One region of the Bacillus sp. NPDC094064 genome, then DNA from elsewhere that is predicted to be linked to it. Evidence: predicted binding sites of a transcription regulator. Region 1 holds the regulator's gene; each other region holds the start of a gene.
The links. The regulator LexA, encoded in region 1, represses DNA repair genes until DNA is damaged. The targets are predictions, from matches to a motif close to CGAACATATGTTCG.
Positions count from the first base shown of each region.

Region 1 (8,414 bases):
AATAACTCGCAAGCAGAAATTGGTTTAGCTAAAATTTCTACTCTTATAAAAAAAGAACGTTTCCAAAATACAAACGTTCTTTTAATTGATAACGGTGATTTCATACAAGGAACACCATTTACTTATCACTACGCTACATACGAAAAAAATAGGAAAAACCCAATGTCCTTATTGGCCAACCATTTAAGTTACGATGCTGCAGTGATCGGAAATCATGAATTTAATTATGGAATGGATATATTAAATAACGCTGTGGCTACCGCAAACTTTCCGTATCTATCAGCTAATATTTTGGATAAAAATAGAAAAGAACCTTATTTTGGAAAACCCTATATGATACAACATGTCGAATCCAATATAAAGGTTGCTATATTAGGAGTAACGACACATTACATCCCAAACTGGGAACAACCCCTTCATATTCAAGACTTACATTTTGAAGACGCACTTGAAACTACAAAAAAATGGGTTTCTTACATCCATGAACACGAAAAACCAGATTTAGTAGTCGTAGCCTATCACGGAGGATTTGAACGTGATTTACAAACTGGAGAACCTACTGAAGTTTTAACAGGTGAAAATCAAGGATATGCAATGTGTCATGAAATTGAAGGGATAGATATTTTATTAACAGGCCACCAACATCGAGAACTTTCTCAAACTTTGGATAATGGTGTAACTATTTTACAGACTGGATGTAATGGGCAATCAGTTGGAAAAATAACCGTAACCTTTAAAAAAATGGGTCAGACGTGGGTAAAAAAAGAAAGTTATTCAGAATTATTGACGGTACAAGGAATTGAGGCAGATCCAGATGTTCTTTCCTTAGTATCTGATTATGAAGAGAATACACAAAAGTGGCTTGATCAACCTATTGGAATCATTAAGGGGGACATGCAAATTTCAGATGCTATGCAAACTCGTTTACAAGACCATCCATTTATTGAATTTATAAATAAAATACAAATGGATATAGCTAATGTTTCCATTTCTTGTACAAGTTTGTTTCATAATGCATCTCCCGGTTTCCCGGAATATGTAACAATGCGGGACATCGTTTCTAATTACATTTATCCAAATACATTAAAAGTGATTCGTGTAACTGGAGCAGATATAAAAGATGCTCTCGAACTCTCCGCTACCTATTTCATTTTAAATGAGGATGGAAATATAATCGTTAACCCTGCATATATAGAACCAAAGCCTACACACTATAATTATGATATGTGGGAAGGGATTTCATACGTATTAAACATTTCAAAACCAATTGGTGAAAGAGTAGAATCTTTACAGCATAAAGGCACCCCTCTTCATATGGATGGAGAATATGACGTTGTTATGAATAATTATCGTGCAAGTGGTGGTGGAAATTTCTTTATGTTTCAAAATAAGCCAGTAGTAAAAGACATACCTACAGATATGTCTGAACTTATCGCTAACTACATCTTGAAGCATAAAAGGATAGAAGCAACGCAAAATAATAACTGGAAAGTTATTAAATAACGAATTTAACAATTAAAAAAGATGGGCGAATTCGCCCATCTTTTAGTTTAATTTTTCATTATCTTGCTTTTTTAAAGCTTTTAATTTCGTCGGTGTAACATCTGTACCTTCTTCGTTAACAACTTTAATCCCTTTAAGTTCATTTAACATATTTTGACGAAATCCTTTTAAATATTGTTCACGTAGCGATTGACGCTCACGTTGTTCTTCTTCAGTTAAACCTTCAGCTTTTGCTTTTTTCGCTAAGAAGTTAATGCGTTCAACGAGTTCGTGATTAATCATCTCGAATCCCCCTTCTAATCAAAACTGATTATTATCATACAATAGTTACTCTTCTTTATCAAGCAATTGCTTTGTATACTCTACATATCTACGATGTACAGTCGCTTTTGAAACATTATGACCAAATCCACGAAGCGTTGCCGCAATTTCTTCGAAAGTCAGTTCACTTTTGCGTAAACGTACAATTTCTTCAATTGGCACCTCTTTTTTCTCTCGGCCTACGCTTAAATTACGATTTTTTAAATTATTTTCTGGGCGATAGCCTTTTTCTACTGCGCGCTGCATGCCACGTTTAATTTTCAAGTTATGAATCTTTCTTTGATACTCTTCAACAATCCCGATTATATCTAACACCATCGAATCAGAATCCGAAAGCTGTAATTCACCACTATGAGTATGTGTATACACTTTTATTCCCTCTTTATGTAAACAGTGCATTAATGCAATCTTCGCATTCCCTCTACCAAGGCGCGTTTCATCTTGTATAAGTAGCACATCAATTTGTTCATCTCGAATTGTATCCAGCACTTCTAATATACCGTCACGTTCAATGGTATAACCACTAGCCTGCTCTTCAATTACTTTTATAACATTCATTTGATAGCGCTCAGCTAAATGCAATAATTCATCTTTTTGACGTAATAATGATGTTTCCTGTGCTTCTTTTGTTGTACTCACACGTGCATAAATAATTGCATTCATTTTGAACCCCTCTTTCTCGCTATATTTTCCCTCTAGTGTAACATAAATTCGCCTTTTGTTCGAACTTATGTTTGTAGAATGTTTTTTCGCATGTTATACTTATTAATAAGAAAAATGAAAGAAAACGAGGTGTTAGAAAACATGGAAAAGTTAACAAAACGCCAGCAAGACATTCTCGACTTTATTAAGCTAAAAGTACAAGAAAAAGGATATCCACCTTCCGTACGTGAAATCGGTCAAGCAGTCGGCCTCGCTTCTAGTTCTACAGTGCACGGACATTTATCACGACTAGAAGAAAAGGGATATATTCGACGCGATCCAACAAAACCACGAGCAATTGAAATTTTAGGTGACGATCGAATGGATGCAGAAACACAATCTGTTATTCAAGTTCCAATCATCGGAAAAGTTACTGCTGGATTACCAATTACAGCGGTTGAAAGTGTAGAAGATCACTTCCCACTTCCGGCTAGCATTGTTGCTGGAGCAGATCAAGTGTTCATGTTACGTATTTCTGGAGATAGTATGATTGACGCTGGTATATTTGATGGTGATTTAGTTGTTGTTCGCCAACAACAGTCTGCATACAACGGTGAAATTGTAGTGGCTTTAACAGAAGACAACGAAGCAACTGTTAAACGCTTTTATAAAGAAAAAGACCACTTCCGTCTACAACCGGAAAACTCTTCATTAGAACCTATCATTTTAAAACAAGTGTCAGTTATCGGAAAAGTAATTGGTGTATATCGTGATTTACATTAAAAAATAATAAAAGAAGATAATTACCTTATTTATATAGGTAATTATCTTCTTTTTATATTTTGATAGAATTCCATTCAAAAACGCACATATTATTTATTAACGTGTTTCTATAGTAACATCTCCAGCAGCTGTTTTACCGTTAATCTTTGTACTCCCATTACCAATTATTACGTTTCTATTTTCCTCATTAAAAATCGTTACATCTCCAGCAGCACTTTGCCCACTTATAACTGCATTTTGTGGTTTTTCCAATAAAGTAATATCTATGTCTCCAGCGGTTGAACTTGCCTCTAAATCATATTTAGAATCATGGTCAATAATCTCTACATCTCCACTAGCTGTTTTCGCTGTCACTTTCCCTATTACTTTTTCAAAATTCACCTCACCAGCTTTTGTAGATCCCTCCACATTCTTAGCTGTTACATGTTTCAACTCCACTTCTCCAGCAAGTGTCTCCACTCTTACACGGTCACTTTTCACATCACTAATTTCTATTTGTCCAGCGGATGATTTTACTTTTATCTCTTGGTAAAAACGTTCAGGTACAAATATAGTTACTGTAGGCGTTTGAAATCTGAAATTGTAAAATGAAAAATCAAACGAATCACCATTTTCTCTTCCTCCTATAATTTTTAATGCGTCACCCTCTTCAACAATACGAATCTCCTGTTTTCGCACATCCCCTGTTTGCTTTACATAAAAAGAGGAGTCTGGAGATTTTTGGATAACAACATCTCCAGCAGCCAAATCAACTTCTACGTTTTTTAACGCTTCGTTTTTAATAACATCTTCCTTATTTCCCGCCTCGACATTTGCTACTGCTTTTTTATATGTTTGCGAAATCCCTATTACTCCAACAATGATACAAGCGATAGCTACTAACAGTATTTTTTTCATCATCTACTCCCCTTTTATCATTTTGAAGTTCCATATGACATATCGTACGCATAATTTCTTAAACCACTTCGTACTATAATAAGCAATAATACATAACAACAAACCTACTCCAACAAATGTTATACTAACGAAAAGATCTAACCATATAAAAGTGCCCATAAATACTTTTACAATAACGAAAAACGGTGTCACTACACTAGCAATACCACCAACCCAAAAGGAAAATATAAAAGCGATAATTGCAACTAACGGGCCTAACACAATAATAAAATTAAACAAACTAAGTCCAATCGCTGCCATGACAGCTCTTGTCACATTTGAAGTCGACGGATCTTTTTTCATCTCATCAAATCGATACATCGCTAGCAATTCTTTTGCAATTGCTTTCGGAGAACCTAGCCCTTTTATTATTTCCGATTCACTTTTCCCTTCTTCTATTCCGAATTGAAAATGCTCTTCATAATCAAACAAAATATCCTGCCGCTCTTCTTCTGGTAACTTTCTAAGCTGATTCGATAACTCTCTAAGAAACTGTTCTTTATTCATCCCAATTCACCCCTTCAATAATTTCTTGTACACCTTTCGCAAAATCTCGCCACTCTGTTACCAATAGCTTAAGTTGCATCTCCCCTTGCTCTGTTAACTGATAATATTTACGAGGTGGCCCCTCTGTAGACTCTTTTAAGTACGTTTGAAAATATCCCTCTTTCGTTAAACGACGCAATAATGGATACACAGACCCTTCCGATATTAAAAATTTATTTGAGATTTGCTGAACAAGTTCATAACCATAACTATCTTTACGTTTCACAAGTGCCAAAACACATAGTTCTAACACACCTTTTTTAAACTGAACGTTCAATTGCAATCCCCCTTTCTTACCTTAGTACTGTTCAATACACGGTAGCCCTTTTATCCATAATATACCACTTGGTACTATCTATTGCAAGGTACCTATTTATATTTATTTCCTAAATTTAGAAAACGCACAAATAAAAGCCCGAATAAGATCTTGTTATAACTGACCTTTACTCGGGCTTTTATTCGATTCGAACTGTATGAACACAAAACTTCATTCACTCTTGCTCCTCTATGAACCAACTTCCATTTGTGAGCCCAATAAATTTCGAAACACACCTTTCCTCTCCTTAGCCAATTGATTAAATTCACCTTTTTGTACAATTTCACCTTTCCCTAACACAATAACTTGATCTGCGTTGCGTATAGTAGATAAGCGATGTGCAATAACAACGATAGTCATCGTTCCTTTCAATCTTTCTATTGCTGATTGAATTTTCACTTCATTTTCAGTATCTAACGCACTCGTAGCCTCATCTAATACTAAAATCGACGGTTTTCTTAAAATGGCCCTAGCTAATACAAGTCGCTGACGTTCACCACCTGAAAGCCTCACCCCACGATCTCCAATCAACGTATCAAGCCCCTTTGGTAGCATTCGTACAAATTCAGTTGCTGCCGCAAATTCTAATGCAGACCAAATTTGTTCTTCACTTGCATTCGAATCAATCATCAATAAATTTTCTCTTATACTAGCATTAAATAAGAACGGATCTTGTGGTACATAGCTAATAGCTCGCCTTAATGACAATAAATTATCAGTTGTAAGAAGAGTACCATCTATTAATACTTGACCTTTTTCTGGTTGGATTAATCCCATTAACACATCAATTAATGTACTTTTTCCAGCACCAGAATGCCCCACAATGGCCGTCATACTATTTATAGGAATTTGCACATTAATATTTTGAAGTGCATATAAAGATTCTTGCTTATTATAACGAAAGTAAACATCCTTACACTCAATACCTTGTTTTATACAAATCGGCTCAATATGTTTTTGCTGATGTATATCCTGCATTTCAATCGCTTCCTTACATTCCTCTTGCAACTCCCATAATGACTTAAAAGCAGGAATACTTGCAGCCAGTTGTTCTAAATTTGATTGAATTGTCATGAATCTCGGCCATAGTCTGGAAAAGATGAGGATGATTAATAGTAATTGGGTAGATTGCGCTTGAAACATACTTACTGATAATAATAAAAAAAATGCAATTAATATAGCCATTGAAACTTTATAAAACAATTGAGAGTTCGATCTTATTCTCATATACTCTATTTGCTCATTACTCATCTTTTCTGTTATAGATTGTAACCAATCTAAACGTGATGATTCCAAAGTATTACTCTTTATATCTTTAATTCCATTAAAATGATCTGTTATACCAGAAAGATAATCTTTTGCCAATTCTGAGGTCTTACCGCCTAGTATTCGTGCTTTTTTTATAAAAACACGAGAAGCTACCAAGAATAATAAGCCAAAGACCAAAACAAATATAGTTATTTGAGGAGATAATAAAAACGCAATCCCCACCTGTATAAATGTAAACAGAATAGCAGCTAACAATTGTAAAATTAAATTAACCCCATAACTTACACGAGCTAATTCTGTAGTTAATATATTTATTAGATTTGTTTTCCTTTTCTCTAGAAAAAAACTCCACTTTGCTTTTAAAATCATACTATATGTTTCTATTCTTAATTCTCGTACAAAAGCTTGTTGCGTTCTCGCATCCCTTAGCGTTATATTTCTTTGTAGTAAATTTTGACCTAACACTATTAGTATATATATACCTAAAATAGAAGCTAGACTTGTTATTTCAGGAAAATCCTGCAAAAATCTAGAGACAGGTGCAATAAAAGTAGTCTCTTCGCCTATATTAATTATTCCAGTCATACTTATCATAGGAATTAATAAAATAATACCTATCCCTTCAAGTAAACTTATTAAAACCATACCAAATAAATTCACATACAGTATGTTTCCCGCTGAAGAATATAATTTCTTCATAAAATATATAATATGATTCATCGATGTTCCCCCTATAACAAAGCAAGCTTCTTTGTTTTCCTCCAAAGACATAAAAACGGACGTAAAGGAAAATATAAAAAATGAAGAAATTTAGGTAACGGTAATGTTTTTGCATCAATTGGATAAGGATATAATTGGCTCATAATATATAAAATCTTTTGGTGATTAGACATTAGTGAAAATAAATGTCGACTATGATAGATAAATACTTCTTCTGGGACAGGTTCGGTATGCAAATTTATCATTTGCTTGAAATAAAACAGCGCCTCTTGAGCTAGCTGCTTTGAATGTTTTTTCGCTACTAATCCCATCATCCTTTCATCTAGTCGTACACCTAGCAATTGAGCTGCTAAAATTAATGCTTGTCCTCCTAAATGAAGCATGTGATATTTTCTCATTAACTTATGAATCTCACTCCAATTAAGTTCTTGATCGACAATTTTTTTTATATCTACTAACCAGCGTAATCTGGACCAACCATGTCTAGCACCATGAGATACAAGAAATAAAAATAAATCTTCCTCCCCTAACATATATACAGAATTACTCGTAAGGGTACTTTTTCTCTTTCGCTTCCAAAGTTCTTCAAACCCAGGTTCCTTACCCGGTCCAGGATTTAACCTCCAATGAATCTCAAGCTTAATCTGCTTTGTTGGATGAAAAAATGTTATATGATGATGCCTCCATTTCCAATCATTTAATATCGTTTGAATATAATCATCTTTTACATACCCCTGCTCTAAAAGTAGCATTTCTAATTTTTCTAAATTTTGCATCGGAATTAGAACGTCCAAATCACAGGATGTTCGTAAAGAAATATCCCCATATAAGTCCTGAGATAGTACAGGTCCTTTTAGAAAAATCATACGAATCTTATTTTCATTACATAATTTATTTATTCGTTCCATTTCAGCACTTAAATAAAGCATGTGAAATGTATTTTTTTTATATTTTCTATTCAAGGTTTGTACAATATGTGAAGGAATTAGTTCCTCATCCACCTGTTTAAGTTTTTGATATATCACCGGATAAACGCGATGATGCACAGCTTGCTCAAGAAATACCTCCCAATCAATACCCGAAAACCATTCATTACTGTATGTTTGTACTGTTTCGTCATCTTGTAACTTCAAAATTGCAAAAAGAAGTTTCAATTCCTTAGACATGAACTCTACATTCAGACCAAAATCTTTCTCCATTTTATTCTCCTTTAATAGTGTCCTCACTTAGCCTCTTTGCAAATGATCCAACGACAGTAAATTTCTCCATTCCTTCTGATCCAGTAACATAAAAAGAACCGCTCCGTAGCCATGCATGCGCAATTAATTCCCCATGACTATCCTTAGCAGTTCCTAAATAAAGAGTACTCTCAATGTGA
Region 1 is NZ_JBNNUI010000003.1:95,001-103,414, forward strand. Features, by position in the region: gene ACQKNI_RS08305 (bifunctional metallophosphatase/5'-nucleotidase) at 1-1,503, shown strand, start outside; gene ACQKNI_RS08310 (DUF896 domain-containing protein) at 1,546-1,785, opposite strand; gene ACQKNI_RS08315 (YneB family resolvase-like protein) at 1,831-2,487, opposite strand; gene lexA (transcriptional repressor LexA) at 2,629-3,249, shown strand; gene ACQKNI_RS08325 (DUF4097 family beta strand repeat-containing protein) at 3,346-4,149, opposite strand; gene ACQKNI_RS08330 (DUF1700 domain-containing protein) at 4,150-4,692, opposite strand; gene ACQKNI_RS08335 (PadR family transcriptional regulator) at 4,685-5,008, opposite strand; gene ACQKNI_RS08340 (ABC transporter ATP-binding protein) at 5,237-7,036, opposite strand; gene ACQKNI_RS08345 (nucleotidyltransferase domain-containing protein) at 7,048-8,235, opposite strand; gene ACQKNI_RS08350 (lasso peptide biosynthesis B2 protein) at 8,237-8,414, opposite strand, start outside.

Region 2 (8,414 bases), 110 kb from region 1:
CTTCTAAGTCATCGATTGTATCTGGTTTTACCAGAATACGAACTTCACGTCCCGCTTGAATTGCGAAAGATTTTTCTACGCCTTCATAAGACTCTGAAATTTCTTCTAACTTTTCAAGACGACGAATGTAGTTCTCAAGCGTTTCACTACGAGCTCCTGGTCTTGCAGCTGATAATGCATCTGCTGCTGCAACTAAAACTGCAATGATAGAAGTTGGTTCTGTGTCCCCATGGTGAGATGCGATACTGTTTATTACAACCGGATGCTCTTTATACTTCGTTGCGAGTTCGACACCAATTTCAACGTGGCTACCTTCTACTTCATGGTCAATCGCTTTTCCGATATCATGTAATAGACCAGCACGTCTTGCTAGTTTTTCATCCTCGCCAAGCTCCGCTGCCATAAGTCCAGTTAAATATGCAACTTCCATAGAGTGTTTTAAGACGTTTTGACCGTAACTTGTACGGTATTTTAAACGACCTAAAATCTTAATTAAATCTGGATGTAATCCGTGAACACCCACTTCAAACGTTGTTTGCTCCCCGACTTCGCGAATATACTCGTCCACTTCACGTCTTGATTTTTCGACCATCTCTTCAATACGCGCTGGGTGAATACGTCCGTCCTGTACAAGTTTATCAAGAGCGATACGAGCTGTTTCACGACGAATTGGGTCGAATCCAGAAAGGATAACCGCTTCTGGTGTATCATCAATAATAAGGTCAATACCTGTTAACGTTTCTAACGTACGAATATTACGACCTTCACGTCCGATAATACGTCCCTTCATTTCGTCATTTGGAAGATTTACAACCGAAACGGTTGTTTCAGCAACATGATCAGCTGCACATCTCTGCATTGCAAGAGATAAGATTTCTTTTGCTTTCTTATCCGCTTCTTCTTTCGCACGAACTTCACTTTCTTTTACCATTACGGCAATTTCATGAGAAACTTCACTTTCTACTTTACCAAGAATAATTGCTTTCGCTTGTTCGCGTGTCAGATTGGAAATGCGCTCTAATTCTGTTTGTTGCTTTTGAACTAACTCTCCCACTTTGCTTTCCAACTCTTCAATCTGTTGTTGTCTCGCTACAAGAGAATCCTCTTTCTTTTCTAACTGTAGCTCGCGTTTATCGAGCGTTTCGTCTTTACGATCAAGGTTCTCTTCTTTTTGCATTAAACGATTTTCTTGTTTTTGTAATTCGCTTCTACGGTCACGAATTTCTAATTCAGCTTCTGTACGAAGTGTATGAATTTCATCCTTTGCTTCTAAAAGCGCTTCTTTCTTAAGTGCTTCAGCCTCACGATTCGCTTCGTCTAGAATACGTTTCGCTTCATTAGCTGCACCATTAATCTTCGCTTCAGCAATAGACTTTCGAACAAAAAAGCCAACAACTGCACCGACTGTTGCAAGCAAAATGGAGATGAGTATCCAAACTGTACTACTCATGATTTCACCTCCCCTTGCTATGAATGAAAAAAGACTGTCGGCATGTACATTGAATACCAACATACAGCAAAGACCGTCGTCCCACTTTTTTAAGGGACTTTCTTCATTTCACAATTAAAATGTCATATTATTATTTCGGCAAGATTTAAGTCTTACTCCGAATATTACTTCTCTTCTTGAGAAGAGTGTTTCGTATATAAGAAAAAATATACATTCTCATTGTATCTATCGCAATTTTCATTGTCAAGCGTTGTCTACTTTTACTTTCTTTACCTTCAGCCCTAATTCATATATGAATTTAAAAAGCAGACAGCATATTATCCTGGAAAACCTTAGTAAATTCCAGTTTATTCATATAAAACATGCATATATTCCTCTTTACACATAGCCTTTTAAGCAGATTAAATATTTTCTCTCCAACGATATACAACGCTTTCATAATAATTAAAAATAAAAGACACGATCCCGTGTCTTTTATTTTTTAATCTTGAAGATTTAAATCTTCCGTGTCTTCCACACCAGAGTCTTCACCAATTCCGTGATGATCACGAACAAAGAAGGCAATTTCCTCTCTTAAATCCGTATTCTCTTTTAAGAATTGCTTCGAGTTTTCACGACCTTGCCCTAAACGCTCTTCATTATAAGAGTACCAAGCACCACTCTTTTGAACGATATCAAGTTCAGACGCCATATCTAAGATTTCACCTTCTCTTGAAATACCTTCTCCGTACATAATATCAACTTCAGCAACACGGAATGGTGGTGCTACTTTATTCTTAACTACTTTTACTTTCGTTTTATTACCAACGATGTCGTTACCTTGCTTTAATTGCTCCGCACGACGTACTTCAAGACGAACAGTTGAATAGAATTTCAACGCACGACCACCTGGAGTTGTTTCTGGGTTTCCGAACATAACCCCAACTTTTTCACGAATTTGGTTAATAAAGATTGCGATTGTTTTTGATTTGTTGATTGCACCTGAAAGTTTACGAAGTGCTTGTGACATTAAACGAGCTTGTAAACCTACGTGTGAGTCACCCATGTCTCCTTCGATCTCAGCTTTCGGTACAAGAGCTGCTACAGAGTCAATTACGATAATATCAACCGCACCACTGCGTACAAGTGCTTCAGCAATTTCTAATCCTTGCTCCCCTGTATCAGGTTGTGATAATAGTAACTCATCGATGTTAACACCTAATTTTTGTGCATATACAGGATCCATTGCATGCTCCGCATCAATGAACGCCGCTTGTCCACCTTGACGCTGTACTTCTGCGATTGCGTGTAATGAAACTGTTGTTTTACCTGAACTTTCAGGTCCGTAAATTTCAATAATACGACCGCGTGGGTATCCGCCTACCCCTAGTGCCACATCAAGTGCTAAAGAACCGCTGGAAATTGTAGAAATTCTACGTTCCGCTTGTTCTCCTAATTTCATAATTGAACCTTTACCGAATTGCTTCTCTATTTGTTTTAACGCCATATCTAACGCCGCTTGACGATCACTCATTCAAAATTCCTCCTTAACTGAATTGCTAATCTTATTATACCTATTTTCAATTCAATTTGCCAGCAAAAATCGAACGTTTATTCGATTTTTTTATTTTCCATTAAATAAAACTAAATTTAACCATTAAAAAAAGCTAGAAGAAACTTACATCTCTTCTAGCTTTTTATATAAATGATAAAATCCATATTTTACTGAGCGTTCCCTAATTTGTTGACGACTTCCACTTAAATTAAGAGGAAAGACTATAGTTCGTTCATCCTTAATCGCCAACCCAACAAATACCGTTCCCGGCTCTTTATGTTCTGAAGCGTCCGGTCCTGCTACCCCAGTGAAACTAATTCCGATATCTGCTTTTAATAATCCTTTAACATTTTCAGCAAGATAACGAGCACACTCTTTACTAACTGCACCATCAGTACTTAACACTTCTTCAGGCACATGTAAAACATGTTGCTTCACATCATTATGATAACAAATGACACCGCCTTTAAACACAGAAGACACACCAGCACTTTCTGTTACTTGATTACCGAAGAGACCACCTGTTAAACTTTCAGCACAAGCTAGAGTTAATTCTTTTTTCTTCAATAACTCTATTGCCTTATAATGCAGAAATTCTTGATCATATCCGTAGAAAAATTCTCCTACTCTTTCTAAAATCAAATCTTCCATATGCTGAATGAGTTTCTCCGCTTCATCAGCACTTTGATGTTTGGCAGTTAAACGTAGTGTCACTTCCCCATCATTTGCGAGTGGGGCAATTGTCGGGTTCGTTTGTCCATCAATTAAATCTTGGACTTTCACCTCTAATTGGGACTCCCCGATCCCAAAGAAGCGAAGCACACGAGAATAAATGTTTTCCCCTGTTGTAAAGGTACGTAAAAAAGGCTCTACATAACTTACATACATCGGCTTCATTTCTTTTGGTGGTCCTGGTAATAAAATATAAACTTTTCCGTTCTTATTTAACCCCATACCAGGCGCCATACCGTGATCGTTCGCAAATACAGTTGCTCCATTCAAAACGAGCGCCTGTTTTTTATTATTCTCCGTGAACTCACGACCTGTACGCTTAAAATAATCACTTATCGATGCTAATGCCTTTTCATCATATACAAGCTTTTCCCCTAAGCTAGACGCTATTGTTTCTTTCGTCAAATCATCTTTTGTCGGCCCTAATCCACCTGTGAAAATGAGCATATCCGCACGCTCTTCCGCAACTTCAATTGCCTTTTGTAATCGATTGTTATTATCACCAACTACAGTATGGTAGTACACGTTAATTCCAATTGAAGCTAACTTTTCAGATAAAAACTGGGCATTTGTATTTGCAATTTGTCCAAGTAACAATTCAGTTCCAACCGCAATAATCTCAGCATTCATCCCAATTCCCCCATAAACTTCTATTTTGAGTTTACAAAAGCAGCTCTATTTTTCCAGAAATAATCCCATCCTGAAATAACAGTAAAGAATAATGCAATCCATATAAAGATATCAGCAACTGGAATATGGATTAAATTTAAAGGGACATCGTGTAATAAATATGCTGCAATCGCGATAATTTGTGTCCAAGTCTTAATTTTCCCTAGCTGATTTGCCGCAACTACTTCTCCTGTTCCCGCAAGTACAAGGCGTAAACCTGTTACTGCAAACTCACGGCTTATAATTACGATAACAATCCAAGCTGGTACATATTGCATCTCTACTAACGTAATAAGTGCCGCTGAAACAAGTAATTTATCCGCTAACGGGTCAAGAAATTTCCCTAAATTCGTGACAAGATTATACTTTCTTGCGTAATGTCCATCAATCCAATCTGTAGCTGAAGCAACAATAAAGATAAGTGCTCCTACTAAATGTTGAATTGGTAAATCGACATCACCAATTGTGTATGAACCCCAGTTAAAGGGTGCTAACATAATTACCATAAAAATTGGGATTAAGAAGATTCTAGATATTGTAATTTTATTTGGTAAATTCACAGCTATTCCTCCATCATATCAAAAACATTTGTTCATTGAAAAAAGTCATCGAAGCGATGACTGTTATTGTGCAGGTTGTTCTATCCCTAGATTTTTAATCAAGAATTTTTGATGATAGTTCTCTTCCGGATTCAACGGGAATGTAACAACTTGGCCATTCAATTTAAATTCAACATTCGGTGCACTTCCTATATTAAGGTTTACCTCTTTCGCTGTTGATAAATCATATTTTTGCGTCTGGCCTTCCTCTATTGTACCACTAAAGATATCATTTCCTGCCTCATTTTTAATACCTACGTAACTTGCGCCTTTTGTTGTAATTTCTAGTTCTAACGTTTTATTATTACGGATTTCCAAAGTAGATTCCTTCCCAGTTGTCCCAACTACTTTTATCTCTTGTTGTCCAGTTGGTTGTACTGGTTGTTCCTCTTTCTTTGGTTCTTCTTTTTTCGGTTCTTCTTTTTTCGGCTCTTCTTTCTTTGGTTCCTCTTTTTTCGGCTCTTCCGCTTTCGCTTCTTCTTTCTTCGTATCTAACGGAGAGTTTTCCGCTTTTTTAACTTCAATTTTCTCGCTTTGAGCACTCGGAACTTTCTCATCATCTTTTCCAGTTAACGCTTGAAACACAAACCAAATTACCACTCCACATGCGATTACTAACAGAGCCACTAAAATTTTCGGCATATGATCTGCAATTGGCCATGATGAAGATTTTTGCATTGTTTCTTGTGTTTTTTGTCCAGTTGATACTTGTGGGACTTCACGCTTTTCAGATTGTGGAATCGTACTCTGATATTCTACAAGCAGTTCCTCTCCATTTAATCCAACCGCATCTGCGTATTGTTTAATGAATGCACGCGCATAAAAAGCTCCCGGCAATACATCATAATTGCCTTCTTCAATCGCTATTAAATGGCGTTTTTGAATTTTTGTAATCTCATGCAGCTGATCAATAGACAAGCCTTTCGCTTCTCTTGCTTCATTCAGCTTTTGTCCTAATTCTGTCACTACTAACACCTCAATATTTCTTTAAAAGTCGAACATAGAGAAATTATTTTGCGTACCTTGCTCAATTTCATCTACTAAATTATATTGAATTTCTTCATCATAATCGTTACGTAACTCGATAATATAATCAAAATCATCCAATGTGTATTCTGACTGACTCACAAATACATCCGGATGCTCCACAACTTTTGTTGCAGGCAATCTCATAATTTCACGAACAAGCTGCCAATGTCTTTCATTTGCACGCTTTGTTGACACAATTCCATCTAGGATGAAAATATTGTCATCGCTATACTCATCTTCAATCAATTGACTACGAACAGTTTGCTTAATAAGAGTAGATGATACAAATAACCATCTTTTATTTGCGCAAACACTTGCGGCAACAATGGATTCTGTTTTTCCAACACGAGGCATTCCTCGTATCCCAATTAGTTTATGACCTTCTTTTTTCATTATCTCAGCCATAAAGTCAACAAGTAATCCTAATTCATCACGCACAAATCGAAATGTTTTCTTATCATCTGCATCCCGTTGTATATACCTGCCATGTCTAACCGCTAGCTTATCTCTTAGCTTTGGCGGACGATATTTCGTTACCGTTATATTATCCATCGTATTTAAAATTGATTCAAGTCTAGAGATTTGCTCTTGATTATCACACATAAGGAGTAGACCACGTCGTGCATTATCCACACCATTAATTGTGACAATATTAATGCCGAGCATACCGATTAACGAAGAAACGTCACCAAGCAAGCCAGGTCGGTTTTTATGTATTTCATATTCAAAATACCACTCAATCATCCAAGATCACTCCCCTTGCTTACTTTACACCTACGTACTATATTATATGATTTCACCTTAATAGGGAAGCTAAATGTATAATCTAACCCGCGTAATTATTATACAAAAAAAGTAGAGAGGAGAATCTCCTCTCTACTTTTACTTATGTTGTACAAACTTAACCATTAAATTTGCGATTGTATGTTGCTCCTGTTCATCAGCAACTTTCCAAAGCTCGGCTAATAATTTTTCTTGGTCATTACGTCCTTCTACTTCATTTGCAAGATAATCACCAACACGAAACGCCATATCTGTTACTGCACCACCATCTAAGCCTTTTCCTTGCGCTTGCTCTAAACGGTCTCCTAAGAAACTCTTCCACTGATCGAAATTATCTAATACTGACATAATTAAGCACCTCACTATTTAATAATCAAATCATGCTTAATTTGTACTATTTCTCATTTTTTATGTAAGAAATTTTTAGCAATGCCAACCGCCATTCACTCCGATAATTTGTCCTGTTATGTAAGATGATCCTGGTGATACGAGGAATGACACTGTTTTTGCTACCTCTTCTGGCAAACCTATTCTACCTAATGGTATTTCTTCAGCGATTCCAATTTTATCTTCTTCAGAAAAGACACGTAACATTTCCGTTTCAATTGCTCCTGGCGCTACTGCATTTACGCGTAATCCACTTAACGAAACCTCTTTCGCTAAAGCTTTTACGTATGAATTTTGGGCTCCCTTTACCATTGAATATAGTACTTCACAGGAAGCGCCTATTTGCCCCCATATAGACGAAACAATTACAATATTACCATTTCTTCGCCCAATCATAGGTGGAAGTGCCATTGATAGTAGCTTATAGACGCTCTTCACTTGCAGTTCAACCATATAATCCAATTCCTCGTTCGTTATATCTGTTACAAGCCCAAAAATACTCTTCCCAGCTGCGTATACGATAACATCAATCGGATGTTCAATTTGTTCCCACAATTGCTCTGCCCCATCACTAGAGGCTAAATTCGCTTTTACTGGGATTACTTCCTCCCATTCCTTTTGTAACTCTGTTACCTTCTCTTCACTGTTATTATAATGAACATATACTGTATATCCATCCTGAATTAATTGTTTTGAAATAGCAGAGCCAATTCCTCCGCTCCCTCCAGTTACTAGTGCATACTTTTTCATACATTCCCTCTCTTATCTCTACAAGTTCAATTTTCATACAACTAAATAATACCCTCATCTTACAATTTTTCAATAATAAGATGAGGGTATCTTTTAAATTTTATTTTTTCGGTAACACCTGACAAACGCTCATTGTTTCTTCTGATAATAATAATTTCGCTACTTCTTGTAAGTCTTGAATCGTCAACCCTTCTAATACGGTCAATGCATCAAACAAGCTAGATTCATTAAACGCATATCGCGTAAACTGATTTGCAATATATTCAGGTGAATTCAACGAGCGTAAAAAACCACCAATTTTCTTTTTCTTCACTCGCTCTAATGCCGACTCATCTAATTGATCATAATTTGTTTTTAATAAAATATCTTTCAAACGCTCTGCCAATTCATCTGGACGCTTCGTATCGCCACCAACCATCGCAAAGCCAAAATTATTTTCTTCCGTATAGTCATACGAGAACGAATCATCAATAAGCCCTTC
Region 2 is NZ_JBNNUI010000003.1:204,270-212,683, forward strand. Features, by position in the region: gene rny (ribonuclease Y) at 1-1,450, opposite strand, end outside; gene recA (recombinase RecA) at 1,932-2,963, opposite strand; gene cinA (competence/damage-inducible protein CinA) at 3,108-4,346, opposite strand; gene pgsA (CDP-diacylglycerol--glycerol-3-phosphate 3-phosphatidyltransferase) at 4,367-4,945, opposite strand; gene ACQKNI_RS08830 (helix-turn-helix domain-containing protein) at 5,009-5,950, opposite strand; gene ACQKNI_RS08835 (DUF3388 domain-containing protein) at 5,972-6,757, opposite strand; gene ACQKNI_RS08840 (DUF3243 domain-containing protein) at 6,896-7,144, opposite strand; gene ymfI (elongation factor P 5-aminopentanone reductase) at 7,220-7,933, opposite strand; gene yfmH (EF-P 5-aminopentanol modification-associated protein YfmH) at 8,034-8,414, opposite strand, start outside.
Region 2: the regulator LexA is predicted to act here: its motif matches at 3,034-3,047, upstream of recA (recombinase RecA).

Region 3 (8,414 bases), on a different contig from region 1:
ACAGGAGCTTATGGAGTTGTTTGTAAAAGCTTATCCTGAAAAGAAAGCGGTGGATTTATTGTTACTTGACAGAATTTTCCGTACGCCTTCTAAAGAACTAGCAAAACTTTTGGCAGAAGGAGGAAAGGCTCCTGCTTTCTTGTATAATTTTACTCTGGAATTTCCGATTGCTCATGGAAAGGCAGCATGGCATTGTTCAGACATTCCTTTTGTCTTCCATAATACAGATAAAGTTGAAATCTGTAATATGGATGGCATTTCAGATGAACTGGAAGAAAAGATATTCCAAGCAGTCATCCATTTTGCACAAACCGGTAATCCAAATCACCCAGGGCTACCTGAGTGGCCAGCTGTGAAACCAGAGGACGAGCCTACTATGATTTTTGATCGAGATTGCAAGGTTCTTCATAATTATGATGATGAATTGATAAATTTATTTAATGAGGTATGCGGTCCTATCAGTCTTGCAGAGTTATTCGATCAGAACGTTCAGCATTAAGAAAAAGTACCATAATCACCCGTTAGTCGGGAGGGGGGTGCACTATCCATCTCAAAAATACCATCTCTTTGTTTTTTATAGCAAATATTGTATTAAACAGTTTGAAAACGAAATGCTATGTATTTTGCTATTCTAAATCACTAATTTGGGCTTTGTGAAATTATATACAACTCAAAAGGGGGAGAAGTATTATGGAAACAATTAAAACACCTTTTACGCGATTGGCTGTGGGTATCTCAATTGGTTTTGGATTGATGCTTATGGGCTTCCTGACTGTTGGTGCAATATTGATACCACTAAAGGTTATGACTATTGATCCTAAGGGTTACGCCACATCCTATGGTCTGGTGGCAGGAGTAAGTGCAATTTTTGCCTTAATCGGTAATCCAATTGGTGGTGCCATCAGTGACCGAAGCAATGTGGCTTTTGGAAGACGCCGTCTTTGGATTTTGCTTGGTTCACTGCTTGGTTCATTATGCATCATGTATATTTATTTCTCGAAAACGGTTTTAGGCGTCGTGATGGGATGGGCAGCGGCACAGTTTTTCTTTAATTTCAGCTGGGCAGCTTATACGGCTTTAATTCCTGATCAAGTAGAAGAATCCAAAAGAGGTACCATGTCTGGTATATTTGGTATCTTATTGCCTCTGTTCATGACTTTAGGAATGATATTGATTCAAATCATGAATAATGCAACTGATTTCGTTAAGTTCACAACGTTTGCTGCTATTGGTGTTATCGGACCAGTCATCAGCTTGTTCTTGATAAAAGAAGGCAAGGTGGAATTCGTTAAAAAGAATAACAATAATACTGGATCCTTCGTTGAAAAAATAACAAAATTTTATCCAAGTCCAAAAAAATTCCCTGAGTTTACATGGGCTTTATTTTCAAAGTTCCTACTTATGCTAGGATATTGCAGCATGTTCTATTTAACAATTATGCTAGGTGATCGTATGCATATGGATAAGGAACAAATTACATCAATTTATGCTAATATCATGATTTTTGGTAATATTTTCACTGTTATTGCCAGTCTTATAGGTGGGGTTTTATCAGACAAAATCAGAAAGCAAAAAATATTCCTTTATATTTCTTGTGTAATTCTAACACTTGGTATTTTATTGTACGTTATACCAAGTGTTCAGGCCTTCTATATTGCTGCTATTGTCTGTGCTATAGGCGGAGGTTGCTTTATGGCTGTTGATACAGCTATGGTTGCCCGCGTGCTGCCTAATAAAGATGATGCCGCTAAGGACTTTGGAATCATGAACGTTGCTAATTCTCTACCACAATCCATAGTGCCTGCAATAGGACCACTGCTTCTTTCAATAGGAGGCTGGAACTTCTTTTTCATATTCCTTGCGATTATGCCGATTATAGGTATGTTCGCGATTATGCCTATACCAGAAGTAGGTCATAAGTTGAAATCTGAAAGAGAATTGGAAACAAATAAGTTAGGCGATATCCAGGCTTAAACGATAGTGGAAACAGAATGAAGAAGTTAAAGTATTTACAAATAAACTATGAAGGAATCTTCTATGTAACACAATAAATTATACGGAAAAATAGGAGGAAACATGAGTAAGAGAGCGGTAATTTTTGATTTAGATGGGGTCATTGTTTCAACTGATGAGTTTCATTATGAAGCTTGGAAAAAAATGGCCGATGACGAAGAGGTATATTTTGATAAAAAAATAAATGAACGGCTCCGTGGAGTGAGCAGAATGGAGAGCTTGGAGATTATTTTGGAAAGGTCAGAAACGCTTTATACTTTACAAGAAAAAGAGGAGCTGGCTGCAAGGAAAAACACTTATTACAGAAATCTGCTTAATAAATTGTCAGAAATGGATATTCTTCCTGGGGTTATGAATGTGTTAAAAGCATTGAAGGAATTAGGTGTAAAGACAGCTATTGGATCTTCTAGTAAAAATACGCCCTTTATACTGAAAAGAATCAAACTTGACGGCTATTTTGATGCTGTGGCAGATGGAAATGAAATAAAATACAGCAAACCACATCCTGAGGTTTTTCTGTTAGCAGCAGAAAAATTAGGAATGGATGCTTTTGAATGCGTTGTCATTGAAGATGCTGATGCTGGCATTGAGGCAGCAAATGCTGGAGGTATGAAATCTGTAGGAGTAGGATTTGCAGCGAACTGTGCAAATGCAAAATATAGAGTAAAAGATTTATCTTTACTATCAATAGATGAATTACTAAAGGATTAAGGAAAGGAAGGTTAAAAATGATGAATTTAAGAGAAAAGCCATTTTATTTAAATGATGAGGATATCCAATGGGTAGAGAAAACAATAGCTTCCATGACAGAGGATGAAAAAATATGTCAGTTATTTTGTTTAGTTGCTTATTCTGATGATGAGGATAATATAAAAAATCTAGCTGCAAAGTATATGCCTAGCGGATTGATGTGTAGACCTATGCCAGCAGCTGAGGTTGTTAATACAGTGCGTATCCTTCAAGAAAATTCAAAAATTCCTATGCTGATTTCAGCAAACTTAGAAAGTGGCGGTAATGGTATTGTACAAGAAGGAACAATGATAGGATCTCAGATGCAGGTTGCTGCTACTGATGATGATGAAATGGCGTACAAGCTTGGCGTTGTTGCTGGTCGTGAAGGTTCAGCAGTTGGAGCTAACTGGGCCTTTGCACCAATTATTGATATTGATTATAATTTCAGAAACCCGATAACTAATACACGTACTCTTGGTTCAGATCCAGACAGAGTTCGCCGTATGGGTGTTCAATATGTAAAGGGTGTTCAGGAATATGGTGTAGCTGCCTCAATAAAGCATTTCCCAGGTGATGGTATGGATGAAAGAGATCAGCATTTAGTTACATCTATAAATTCCATGTCCTGTGAAGATTGGGATAAAACCTATGGAGCTGCCTACAAAGCTTGCATTGAAGCGGGGGCTATGACTGTTATGGTTGGTCATATTATGCAGCCTGCATATACTAAGAAACTTAATCCACAAATAGAAGACAAGGATATGTTACCTGCTACACTATCTTATGAATTGGTAACGAAGCTATTAAAAGAACAATTAGGCTTCAATGGGCTAGTGGTAACAGATGCATCATCAATGGCTGGTATGGTAATTCCAATGACAAGAGATAAGGTAGTACCACACGCTATTGCCGCTGGTTGTGATATGTTCCTATTTACAAAGAACATAGACGAAGATTATGAATATATGAGAAGAGGCGTGCAGGAAGGAATTATTACAAAGGAAAGATTAAACGAGGCTGTAACAAAGATACTTGCTCTTAAAGCGGCATTAAAGCTTCATAAAAAACAAGCCGAAGGAAAGTTAATACCTTCGCCGGAAGAAGCATTAAAGGGGATTGCTACTGAGGAACATAATGCTTGGGCAGCTGAATGTGCAGATAAAGCAATCACATTAGTAAAAAAGGAAGAAGGGGTTTTACCTATTGATCCAAAAAAATATAAGAAGGTGCTGTATTACGATATAGAGAGCCAACAAGGTATAGCGTACTCAGTTAGAACTGGAGTTGCTAAAAAGGTTAAGGATCTTTTAGTAAACGAAGGTTTTGACATAGACGTATTTAAACCAAGTCCAGGCTTTGAAGGTTTAGCTAGTAGTTACAAAGATATTACTGAGAAATATGACCTGATAATATATTTAGCGAACATGGCAACAAAAAGCAATCAAACCACAGTACGTATAGAATGGGCCCAACCTATGGGTGCTAATGTTCCTGTTTATATGTCAGCTGTTCCAACTATTTTTATTTCTGTAGAAAACCCTTATCATCTTTTAGATGTGCCAAGAGTTAAGACATTTATTAATACTTATAGCTCAAATGATCATGTATTACAGGCGTTAGTTGATAAATTGATGGGGAGATCAGAGTTTAAGGGCACAAGTCCTGTAGATGCCTTTTGTGGTAAGTGGGATACTAGGTTGTAATAATTATTACATTCATTAACTTTTCGATAAAACCTGCACCATTGACGTCGAAATAGACTTTGTGAAAAAAGGACTTACTGTGCAACAACAGTAAGTCCTTAATCTGTTTGTTATCGTGAGAGAAGCACTAAATTTGCAGTATGCGTTAAATATTGTAAGTGTTTGAAAAATAAAAAAATGATAACTAATACTACGTCAAGAAAATAGACACAGTTTTTTCTACAGTGCTTTCACTTGGTGGCGGCACCTTTTATTAGAATTGTCCCCTTGGTTTAACAAATGCTTTTTTGTAAATAATATGTTCGTTAAACAATTAATTAAGGGGGACTTGTATGCCACAGGATCGAAAAGTAGAAGCCCAAAACGATGCATACGAAGGAAAAGAGATTGTACCAGATAATCCACAATATGTACCGCGTCACATGCAAATGGAGCTGCCTCACGAATTTTCCATAAATCCTCTGTTTGCCCGCGAAGGAGAAGCAGTCGTTCCGCGTTTTCACATGCCTGATAAAGGCATGTTACCAGAAACAGCGTATCAAATCGTCCATGATGAAATTGCTCTTGATGGCAATGCCCGCTTGAATCTTGCAACATTCGTTAGCACATGGATGGAGCCTGCCGCAGAGCAATTATATGCCAAATCATTCGACAAGAACATGATTGACAAGGATGAATATCCACAGACAGCCGAAATTGAGGAGCGGTGTGTCCGCATTTTAGCCAACCTCTGGCATTCGCCCACCCCCACTACGACTATGGGTGTTTCAACAACTGGATCGTCGGAAGCATGTATGCTCGGGGGGCTTGCGTTAAAGAGACGCTGGCAAAACGCACGCAAAAGCGAAGGGAAGCCGGTGGATCGTCCCAATATTGTGTTTAGTTCTGCTGTTCAAGTCGTTTGGGAAAAATTCGCGAACTATTGGGAGGTTGAACCACGCTATGTGAAGGTTAGCCCAGAGCATCCCCAATTGGATCCTCAGGGGGTCCTCGCTGTCGTGGATGAAAATACGATTGGTGTAGTACCGATTCTCGGTGAGACTTATACCGGACTTTACGAACCGGTTGCCGCCATTGCGAAAGCGTTGGACGATTTACAGGAGAGGACGGGCCTCGATATTCCCATGCATGTGGATGCGGCTTCGGGGGGATTTATAGCACCGTTTCTTCAACCAGATTTAGTCTGGGATTTTCAATTACCGAGGGTGAAGTCTATCAATGTATCCGGACATAAGTATGGATTAGTCTACCCTGGATTGGGTTGGATAATTTGGCGGGAAGCTGAAGATCTCCCTGAGGATCTAATCTTCCGCGTCTCCTATTTGGGCGGAAATATGCCGACTTTTGCTCTGAATTTCTCACGTCCTGGTGCACAAGTGCTCCTGCAATATTACAATTACTTACGTTTGGGGAAAAGTGGGTACTATGATGTCCAGAGGGCTTCTCAGAAAGTCGCTCTTTTTCTTAGTAAGGCGATTCAGAAGATGGAACCGTTCGAACTTTTGTCCGATGGTTCGGATATTCCGGTTTTCGCTTGGCGACTGAAAGATGGTTACACATTAAACTGGAATCTTTATGATTTATCTCGACAATTGCGTGTGTTCGGCTGGCAAGTACCCGCTTATCCATTGCCTCCAGATATGGAAGAGGTGACGATTATGCGCGTTGTGGTTCGAAATGGATTATCAATGGATCTCGCGCATTTATTTTTGATGAACCTCAAACAGGCCGTTGCCTTTCTGGATTCCCTGGACGGGCCTATGCCACATGATACGAAATGTGATAATGGGTTTCATCACTAAATGGGGACAGATCCCATAGTCATTAAGTCGACCAATAAGAATATGCTTTATATAGAAGAAAAGTTTATATCAATTATCGGTTTGGGGAACAGATTAAGCACTCGATCTGATAAATAGACGGAGAGATTCCACCTATTGATTCAAAAAATATGAAAATGGGTAATAGAATTTTTAGCTTATGGGAAAAGTAACATTATAAAATAAACTAAAAGAGCCAGCTCATACGAGTAGGCTCTTTTAGTTATCTACTATTTTCAATTGTCCTCTTATTTTCTCCGGTATGTCCTTTTCAGAAATAACGTCGTAAGAATACACATACTTACCTTTTACATGAATTTTCAAGTAAGTTTTTCTTATAAAATCATTAGGAGTGTTCGTTCCTACTGTATATTCTTTCTCATTCCTTAATTCATCAACACCTTTTAGTGAGTACATAGCTCTTCCTTTATGATGGTAATCTGGAACGCCATATCCCTTCGCAACGGCGTATACATTTTTTTCTTCAGCAATCGGATTAAATCTGTCTAAATCCCCGCGTAATATGAAAGGTAGTAAGTATATAGGGAGGCCTATTCCTATTATGCAAATTACAAATTTCTTCATGATTATTTCTCCTTTTGTTCATTTACATGTTTCAGTATAGAAAAAAATTCTTATGAATAAAGGGAGATTTTCTTAAGATTTTCTTAAAAAGAATTTTAAGGTTATTTTAACCAAAATTTTCATGGAAATCCCTTTAAAAAGAACAAGAGTTCGTATATAATGAGAACAAACGTTCTTTTATTAGGAGTGATTACCTTGTATGATTATTTTCTTTTACCGAATCGTATTATTCTATGTGTAGATCTTCGTAGCTTTTATGCGAGCGTATCATGTATTAAAAAAGGACTGGATCCACGTTATACAAAATTGGCCGTTGTAGGAGATGTGAATCAGAGCGGATCAATTGTGTTAGCAGCAACACCGCCATTAAAAGCGTTAGGGATCAGGAAGATGGCAAGATTGTACGAAATACCGAAGCGACCAGATATTATTATTGTGAATCCAATTATGCATACGTATATGAAGTGTTCAACTTTCATAACTGGTTTAGCTTTGCAGTATGTCGCGCCGGAAGATTTTCATCAATATAGTATTGATGAATTTTTCATGGATATGACTGCAAGTATTCATTTGTTTGCAAATAATCCGCGCGAGTTCGCATTAAAGTTCAAGCGAGAAATATATGAACGTACACGGATTGAAAGTACGATTGGTATTGGTCCGAATTTATTATTGAGTAAAGTAGCGATGGATGTGGAAGCAAAAAAGAATAGGGATGGAATTGCGCAGTGGACGTATGACGATATACCCGAGAAGTTATGGAGCATTAGACCGCTCAGTAAATTTTGGGGTATATCGTATAAAACGGAAATGAAATTGAACCGAAAAGGTATACATACAATAGGGGAGTTAGCGCAGTACCCTTTGAAATATTTAAAGCAGTCGTTTGGTGTAATAGGAGAAGAATTGCATTTACACAGTAACGGGATTGATTTTAGCAGAATAGCAGAAAAGTATGTTCCGGCAACAACATCTATAGCGAAAAGCCAAATATTATTACGTGATTATTCGATAGAAGAGTTTATCGTTATTTTACTAGAGCACATAGAAGAAGTTTGTTACAGGTTGAGACGAGAAAAGAAATGCGCACAAACAATTCATTTTTCAGTTGGATATAGCAAGGAATACGGCGGGGGAATAAAAAAGGCACATACGTTAAACAGAGCAACAAATTTAACGATGGATATTTATAATGTTTGTACATATTTTTTATACGAGCGGTATAAAGGGGAGCCGATTCGATCGATAAGTATTTCGTTAACAAATTTAATAAATGAAGGAGAAGAGCAAATTTCACTTTTCGATAACATTGTACAAAGAGAAAAAGAAGTGAGATTAACGAAAGTTATGGATGAAATTCGAACACGATTTGGTAAGAACAGTATTTTACGAGGGATTTCCTACACAAGCGTCGCAACAGCAAGATATAGAAACACATTATTAGGAGGGCACAAATCGTGAAGAATGCTAACATGCCAAAAGGAAGAGGGATGGTAAAGTGGCAACCGTTTGCCAGCATGCCAGAACAGTTTGCAGTGATTAAAGAAATGATACAGGAGCA
Region 3 is NZ_JBNNUI010000001.1:338,193-346,606, forward strand. Features, by position in the region: gene ACQKNI_RS01820 (carboxylesterase/lipase family protein) at 1-499, shown strand, start outside; gene ACQKNI_RS01825 (MFS transporter) at 691-1,974, shown strand; gene pgmB (beta-phosphoglucomutase) at 2,077-2,724, shown strand; gene ACQKNI_RS01835 (glycoside hydrolase family 3 protein) at 2,742-4,448, shown strand; gene ACQKNI_RS01840 (glutamate decarboxylase) at 4,781-6,250, shown strand; gene ACQKNI_RS01845 (YxeA family protein) at 6,488-6,853, opposite strand; gene ACQKNI_RS01850 (Y-family DNA polymerase) at 7,049-8,314, shown strand; gene ACQKNI_RS01855 (YolD-like family protein) at 8,311-8,414, shown strand, end outside.
Region 3: the regulator LexA is predicted to act here: its motif matches at 6,993-7,006, upstream of ACQKNI_RS01850 (Y-family DNA polymerase).

Region 4 (8,414 bases), on a different contig from region 1:
CTTCTTTTACTTGATTTGATAATGCAATAGGCATTGCTTTATCCATTATGCCGTTTGTCATATTCGTATTTAACTTCCCAAAAATACCAAATGGACTGTTTATTGTAATATTACCAATCACTTCACGATCTGGCGAGAATCTTGCTAATTTCTCTCCTGGATTCCCATGACTTCCTCTTTCAATTGATGTAACTGTTGAACGCATAATTTGCCCATCTTCAACTTGAATCGGTTTCTTTGTATCATTATCAGAAATAACATGACCAAGCGCCCCGTATTTCATAGAATCTGGGTGAACAAATGTCATCGTTCCGATTCCAGCTGCCGAATCTCGAATATATAAGCCAATACGATAAGACGATTCACCACTATCTTTTTGTGGTGTTAACTTCGTGCGAATGTATTTTCCATCTCGTAACAAAACAAGATTAAGCGGCTCACCTGTTTCACCACTACTATGAACAAATGGTGCTACATCACTCATTCTTTCAATTGTTTTACCATTAATTTCAGTAATCATATCTCCAATTTGCACACCTGCTGTTTCACCAGGAGATATTTTACCTTTTTCAGTTTGAATTAAATGATGGCCTACAACTAGTACACCTTTTGTGTTTAATTTCACACCAATCGATTGTCCACCTGGAATCACTTTAAAATCTTTCAGCACTTTCACATTTACTTTTTTCACTGGAAAACCAGCAAGTTGAAACACCATATCTGCTTCACCATTTTGATGAGAATTTACCATAAGTCCTTGTTTTTGTTCATTTGAACTCACTGTAAACACATGACGATTTGTAGATGAAGCTTGAAAAACTGGTAATGAAGCTATTTCTGATTGTTGCCCTTCAAAAATAACAAGTTGTTTCGGTGATGAAATAAACGTCCGAAGCGGTTTAAAACATCCAATACAAACTAAAGAAACAAGGAGACAAAGACCTATTATTTTGCGAAATCTTTCTAATTTCAATTTGTTCACTCTCCTCGCTCCTACCCCACATTCAGCCTATCGGCTTCACTTTTTAATCTCTCCTTGCAGTGCTTTATTTATAACCGGAAGAATTAAGAAATCGTCATTTGAGAAAAAAAGCTATCCATTACTGGATAGCCTCTGCTGTCTGTTTAAAATGATGCGCTTGCGTAAGCAACTCTTTCGCATGTTCTGTCGTTAAATCCGTAATTTCCACACCAGAAATCATTCGAGCTATTTCTGTTACTTTATCCTCCATAGTTAAAACGGTAACTGATGTAATTGTCCGATCATTTGCTACCTGTTTTCGAATAAATAAATGTGAATCCGCCATTGAAGCTACTTGAGGTAAGTGCGTAATACAAAGTACTTGCGAGTTTACTGATACACGATAAATTTTCTCTGCAATAGCCTGTGCAACTCGACCACTCACACCCGTATCCACTTCATCAAAAATAACAGACGCAACACCTTGATGCTTAGAAAAAATACTTTTTAAAGCTAAAATAATACGAGATAACTCTCCACCAGAAGCGACCTTTGAAAGTGGTTTTAGCGGTTCACCTGGGTTCGTTGAAATATAAAACTCCACATGATCATAACCATCCGCTGTCAGTCTTATTGGTGTACCTTCCACAAGAGGTTCTTCTGCATTTCCTTCTCTCTTCATGATTCTCACTTCAAATTTCGTTTTTTCCATATATAATTCTTTTAATTCCTGATGAATGGCATTTGTAAGATGCTCTGCAAGCTCATGACGCATATTACTTAACAACGTTGCTTCTTGCAGAATAACACTTTCTAATTCCTTTAACTGTTTCTTCGTCGTTTCAATATGAACATCTTTATTTTCAATTGTAAAAATTTCTTGTTCAATTTTATCAGCATACGCTAAAATCTCTTCTACAGTATTTCCATATTTTCTCTTTAGCATACGAATTTCATTTAAACGTGTCTCAATTTCATCTAGGCGATTCGGATCATATTCCATCATATCGAGCTTTTCTCTAAGTTGATACGCAACTTCTTCTAATAAATAATAGCTATTTGCAATCGAATCATGGTTTTCCTGGTACACTTCATCTAAATGTGTAATACTCTCCATTTGTCCCATTGCGCTTCTTACATTATCTAATCCTTGTCCGTCAGCACTTAACGAACGATACGCATCACCTAACGCTTTATAAATCTTTTCAAAATTAGAAATTTGTAATCGTTCCTCGGTTAATTCATTTTCTTCATCCATTTTTAAATCAGCCTTACGAATTTCCTCATGCTGGAATTGAATTAAATCTAAGCGATGTGCCATTTGTTGTTCATTTTCACTTAACGATTTCAATTGTTTTTTTAATTTCTCGTAGTCAGCGTATACATTTTGATATATATCCAATTGTTTAACAATACGCTCTCCATCAAAATGATCGAGCATAAACAGATGACGCTCTTCATTCATTAAATCTTGTGTCTCATGCTGTCCATGAATATCAACAAGCGTTTTCCCAATTTCTTTTAATATACTAAGTGTAACCAGTTTCCCATTTACACGACATACACTCTTTCCGTTTGAAGCGATGTCTCGCTTCAAAATAATCATGCCATCTTCTATTTCTATATCCAACTCTTCTGCCTTTTCAATACACGGATGCTTATCATCTTCTACATAAAATAGCCCCTCTATCTCAGCCTTTTCTGTTCCGTATCGAACAAATTCTGCTGAACCACGGCCACCTACAAGCAAGCTAATCGCATCAATAATAATCGATTTTCCGGCTCCTGTTTCTCCACTTAAAACCGTTAAACCTTTTTGGAAAGAAATATTTAATGCCTCAATAATAGCAAAGTTTCTAATCGATAATTCCGATAACAATGCCCCATTCACCTCGTTATAAACTAATCCCCTATTAGGGCTTTTCTCAGTTCTTTATTCAAATAGTCATACTATATGTTTGTATGTATACATTACTTTTCTAACCCGCTCCATTGTACCAAACATTTGTTTTACGGGTCAATCCACCTATTTTCTAACTTTATTCAAACAAAATATTATATTGCAATTGAAAATACATATTTTTAATCCATAAAAATATCCTGTTTACTTTCCACTTTACAGGGGAAAGTAAACAAGATTTTTTTGTTACAGCATATTTAAGAAACGATCAGAGACAACACCTGTGTCGTCAGGTGTACGGCAAATAATTAAGCAAGTATCATCACCACAAATGGTTCCGATGATCTCATCCCACTCTAAATGATCAATAAGTGCCCCAAGTGAATGAGCGTTACCAGGCAATGTTTTTAGCACAAGCATATGTCCTGCCGTGTCTAATTTTACAAATGAATCCACTAGATTTCGTTTTAATTTTTGTAACGGGTTAAATCGTTGATCTGCTGGCAAGCTATATTTATAGCGACCATCATGTAATGGCACTTTCACTAAGTGCAGCTCTTTAATATCGCGCGATACTGTCGCTTGCGTTACATTAAATCCCTCATTACGTAAAATATCAACTAATTCATCTTGTGTTTCAATTTCTTTGTTCGCAATAATTTCCCTGATTTTAATATGGCGCTGACCTTTATTCATACATTTGCACCTCACACTATCTCTTACCATAGTTTAAACATTGGTATACTTCACTTATTTATGTTAACGTATAATTCGTTACTTGTACACAATTGTTTTTACAATCATTATACAATTACAACAAAAAGAGGAACAACATATGTTATTCCCCTTTTCCTTTTTGTTTTAGAACGTCATGCGCTTCTGTAACAACTTGCTCAACTGAAACCGGAGAATGATTTTCGCCATTCTCACGTTCACCATGCCATTTCAGATGAATTAAAAATTCAATATTACCATCCCCACCCGTAATCGGCGAGAATGTTAAGCCTTCCACATTATAGCCTTCTTTTAAAGCAAAATCGACAATCATTTCTACGACAGCTTCATGTACTTTTCTATCGCGAACGATGCCTTTTTTCCCAACTTGCTCTCTTCCAGCTTCAAACTGCGGTTTAATTAACGCCGCTACATCACCATTAGGCATAAGCATCGTTTTTAAAACAGGCAGTATAAGCTTTAATGATATAAATGAAACATCGATACTAGCAAATTGCGGTAAACCACGTTCTAAGTCTGCTGGTGTCACGTAACGGAAATTTGTGCGCTCCATTACGACAACACGCTCATCTTGACGTAATTTCCACGCAAGTTGATTATATCCTACATCTAATGCATAAGATAATTTCGCTCCATTTTGAAGCGCGCAATCTGTAAAGCCACCAGTTGATGAACCAATATCTATCATAACTTTATCTTGTAAATCAAGATGGAATGTCTCTAATGCCTTTTCAAGTTTATAACCACCACGGCTTACATACGGCATAACTTGTCCCTTCACCGTAATTTCTGTATCTTGTGGGATTTTCTCTCCTGGCTTATCAAGTCTCATCTCGTTCGCATATACGAGTCCGGCCATAATAGCTCGTTTCGCTTTCTCACGCGTTTCTATAAGTCCTCGCTCTACTAATAGTACATCTACTCTTTCTTTTTTTACACTCATTTGTTACGCCCTTTTTTGTTTTGATGGAATCATTGTATGAATACGGTCTACAACTGCATCTGTCGTTAAACCAATTTCTTCTAATAATTTTGTTACACTACCGTGCTCTATGAAACGATCTGGAATACCCATTCGTTCAATTAATGTACTATGGTATCCGTTCTCAGACGCAAATTCAACTACCCCTGTTCCAAAACCACCGATTAAACAAGCTTCTTCAATCGTTAATATCGGTATATTCTTCCCTAAGAGATCATGTAAATATGCTTCATCCATTGGTTTAATAAAACGAGCGTTCACTACTTTCACTGAAACTCCCGCCTTTTCAAGACGCTCCGCCGCTTCCATTGCCATTGGAATTGTCGTACCAAATGTTAAAATAGCTGCTTGTGTGCCTTCTTTTAACGTTTCCCATGTGCCGATTGGAATCGCCTTTAATTTTTCATCCATAGGAACGCCAAGTCCATTACCGCGTGCATAGCGTAATGCGATCGGACCATCTTCATATTGCATCGCTGTATATACTAAATGTTGCCCTTCATTTTCATCTTTTGGCATCATAATTACCATATTCGGCAAGTGGCGTAAGAATGAGATGTCAAATACACCTTGATGCGTTTCACCATCTGCTCCTACTAAACCAGAGCGATCGATTCCGATGAAAACATTTAAATTTTGGCGGCATATATCATGAACAACTTGGTCATATGCTCTTTGTAAAAATGTTGAATAAATTGCTAAGAATGGCTTCATTCCTTGCGTTGCCATACCTGCTGCCATTGTTGTGGCGTGCTGTTCTGCAATACCTACATCAATCATACGATTTGGGAATTCTTTTTGGAATTTCTCAAGTTTTGATCCCACAGGCATTGCAGGAGTAATTGCAACGATACGTTCATCTTCTCTCGCTAACTTAAGTACTGTTTCACTAACGACAGCACTCCATGCTGGTGCAACTTCTTTCGGTTTAACGAAGTCACCTGATTCAATTTTATACGGTCCTGTTCCATGCCAAGTTCCAATAACGTCACTCTCAGCCGGTTTATAACCTTTTCCTTTTTTCGTAATAACATGAACAAGCACTGGGCCTTTTGTTTTCTTTGCATATTGCAACGTTTCGAATAACTTTTCATAATCATGCCCATCGACTGGTCCTAAATATGTAAAGCCTAACTCTTCGAAAAAGACGCCTGATACTAGTAGATATTTAAGACTATCTTTTATTTTCTCTGCTGTCGCAGCCACTTTCCCGCCAACCGCTGGGATTTTTTTCAATATATACTCTAGTTCATCTTTTACCCAGTGATATTTCCCTGCAGTACGTAGACGGCCAAGTACATTATGAAGCGCACCAACGTTTGGTGCAATTGACATTTCATTGTCATTCAAAATAACAATCATGTCTGTTTTTTCATGTCCAATATGATTCAATGCCTCTAAAGCCATTCCGCCTGTTAAAGCACCATCTCCAATAATTGGTATAACGTATTCTTCCGTTTTCTTTAAGTCACGTGCTAGAGCCATTCCCATTGCAGCGGATAAAGATGTCGAGCTATGACCAGTTTCCCATACATCATGCTCACTTTCACAGCGTTTTGGGAAGCCACATAAGCCTTGATATTGTCTTAATGTACCGAATTCTTTCGCACGTCCTGTTAAAATCTTATGTACATAGGATTGATGTCCTACGTCCCATAAAAATTTATCTTTCGGACTATCAAATAATTTATGCAGAGCAATTGTGAGTTCTACTACACCTAAATTAGGTGCAATATGTCCACCTGTTTGAGAGAGCTCTTCAATTAAAAACTTACGAATATCCTCACTCAATCCCTCTAGTTCACTGATAGACATATCTTTCAAAAAACTAGGGTTTTGAATTTGCGTTAGATCCACATGGATCACTCACTTTCATTTCATAATCTGTCAACATGTCAAATACTATAAAAAGATTTACACAACACAAGAAATTCTCTTTTCTATTTTTTATCTCGTTTTGCTATTCACCAGTCTATTGTACCCTAATCCTATTATAAACCATATTTCTTTCGGCGATGAAAAAAATAGCCGCTAACACGAAGTGATAACGGCAATGTAATCTACATATATTTTTGCCAATAACAAGAAAAGAAAAACCTTTTCCTACATTTATATCATAAAATGATAAATGACTCAACAAATGAAAACGCTGTTATATTAGTTATTACGTTTTGCAATCAAATCACAAATGGATACTAGATATTCATCTTGTAATTGCAAGGAGCTAATCGCATCTTTTGCTTTTGCAATTGTTTCTTCTAAAATATCTTTTGCTCTATCTACAGTAAATAACGTTGTATATGTACTCTTTTCATTTGAAACATCACTACCAATCGGTTTTCCAATCTCTTCCTCGGTTCCTTCTACATCTAAAATATCATCTCGAATTTGGAAAGCTAGGCCGATATATTTTGCAAACGTAAGCAAGTTTTTTTCTTGCTCTTCTGTGGCATCAGCAAGTATCGCTCCTGCCAGTACAGCAAACTCAAGCAGTTTCCCTGTCTTATGCTTATGGATGTACTCCAACTCATCAATCGTAAGCTGTTTCCCTTCGGCTTCCATATCTGCCACTTGTCCGCCAACCATTCCTTCTGGTCCTGCTGCCTTTGCAAGTTCAAGTACAAGTCTTACTTTTTTTTCAGCAGAGATTTCGTTTTGCTCATATGCCATAATAACTTGAAAAGCATACGTCAACAAACCATCTCCTGCTAGAACTGCCATCGCTTCACCAAATACTTTATGATTTGTGGGCTTTCCTCTTCTTAAATCATCATCATCCATACAAGGTAAATCATCATGAACCAACGAGTATGTATGAATCATTTCAAGAGCACAAGCTGCACCTACTCCAAGATTTCTTTCTTTCCCAAACGCTTGTAACGTTGCAAATAAAAGTAACGGGCGGAGACGTTTTCCACCCGCTTCCAAAGAATATGCCATCGCTTCACGAAGTACATTTGGACATTGTAATTCATTTGCATAGCTTACAAGTTTCTCTTCTACGAAAGTTTTACTTTCTTTCAAAAAAGTATCAAAAGCGATAGTCACTATGCTTCATCTCCTAAAGCAGTAAACGGTTCAAGCTCTCCATTTTCCCCAAGAATAACTGCCATTTGTTCTTGTACATTCTTCAACTTCTCATCACAAAGCTTCGATAACTCCATACCCTCTTTAAAATAAGAGATTGCTTCTTCTAAAGGTACGTCACCTTGCTCTAGCTTAGAAACGAGATGCTCAAGTTGCGAAATTGCCTCTTCAAAGCTTAATTTATTTTCCATTATTCAATTCACGCTCCTCTATGCCTGATACGCTACAATCTAGTATTCCATCTTGTAATTGAACTGAAACAGCATCTCCAAGGCCGACATCTTTCACACTTTTTAACACTTGCTTCTCTTCATCATATACAAGTCCATACCCTCTCATCATTACTTTAAGCGGACTTAACGCTTCAAGTTTTTGAGCAGCTCTTACAAAGGCAAATTCTTTTGTTTGGAGTAACGTTTGCATTTCACGTTGTAATTGCTTTTGCAACGTTTCAATTGCTACCTTCGTTTGCATAATTTTTTGAGATGGATGGTGTTTTTCTAAATAAAACGAAAGCTGTTTTAACTGGTTTACTTTTTTATCAATATAGCGCTCTTTCGCTAACACAAGCTGTTCTAATGCTCGATCTAATTGCTCTTCCTTTTGTTCATATACTTGTCTTGGATAACGGAACGCATAAGATTTTTGCAATACTTGCAATTTTCCTTCTTTTTTATGTACTAACTCTCTCATCGCTCTTTGCAATCTGAGAGTTCTTTGTAATACCTTTTCTTGCAACTCTATAATGT
Region 4 is NZ_JBNNUI010000009.1:146,736-155,149, reverse strand. Features, by position in the region: gene spoIVB (SpoIVB peptidase) at 1-982, opposite strand, end outside; gene recN (DNA repair protein RecN) at 1,101-2,840, opposite strand; gene argR (arginine repressor ArgR) at 3,108-3,557, opposite strand; gene ACQKNI_RS20245 (TlyA family RNA methyltransferase) at 3,700-4,539, opposite strand; gene dxs (1-deoxy-D-xylulose-5-phosphate synthase) at 4,543-6,435, opposite strand; gene ispA ((2E,6E)-farnesyl diphosphate synthase) at 6,736-7,626, opposite strand; gene xseB (exodeoxyribonuclease VII small subunit) at 7,626-7,856, opposite strand; gene xseA (exodeoxyribonuclease VII large subunit) at 7,846-8,414, opposite strand, start outside.
Region 4: the regulator LexA is predicted to act here: its motif matches at 2,960-2,973, upstream of recN (DNA repair protein RecN).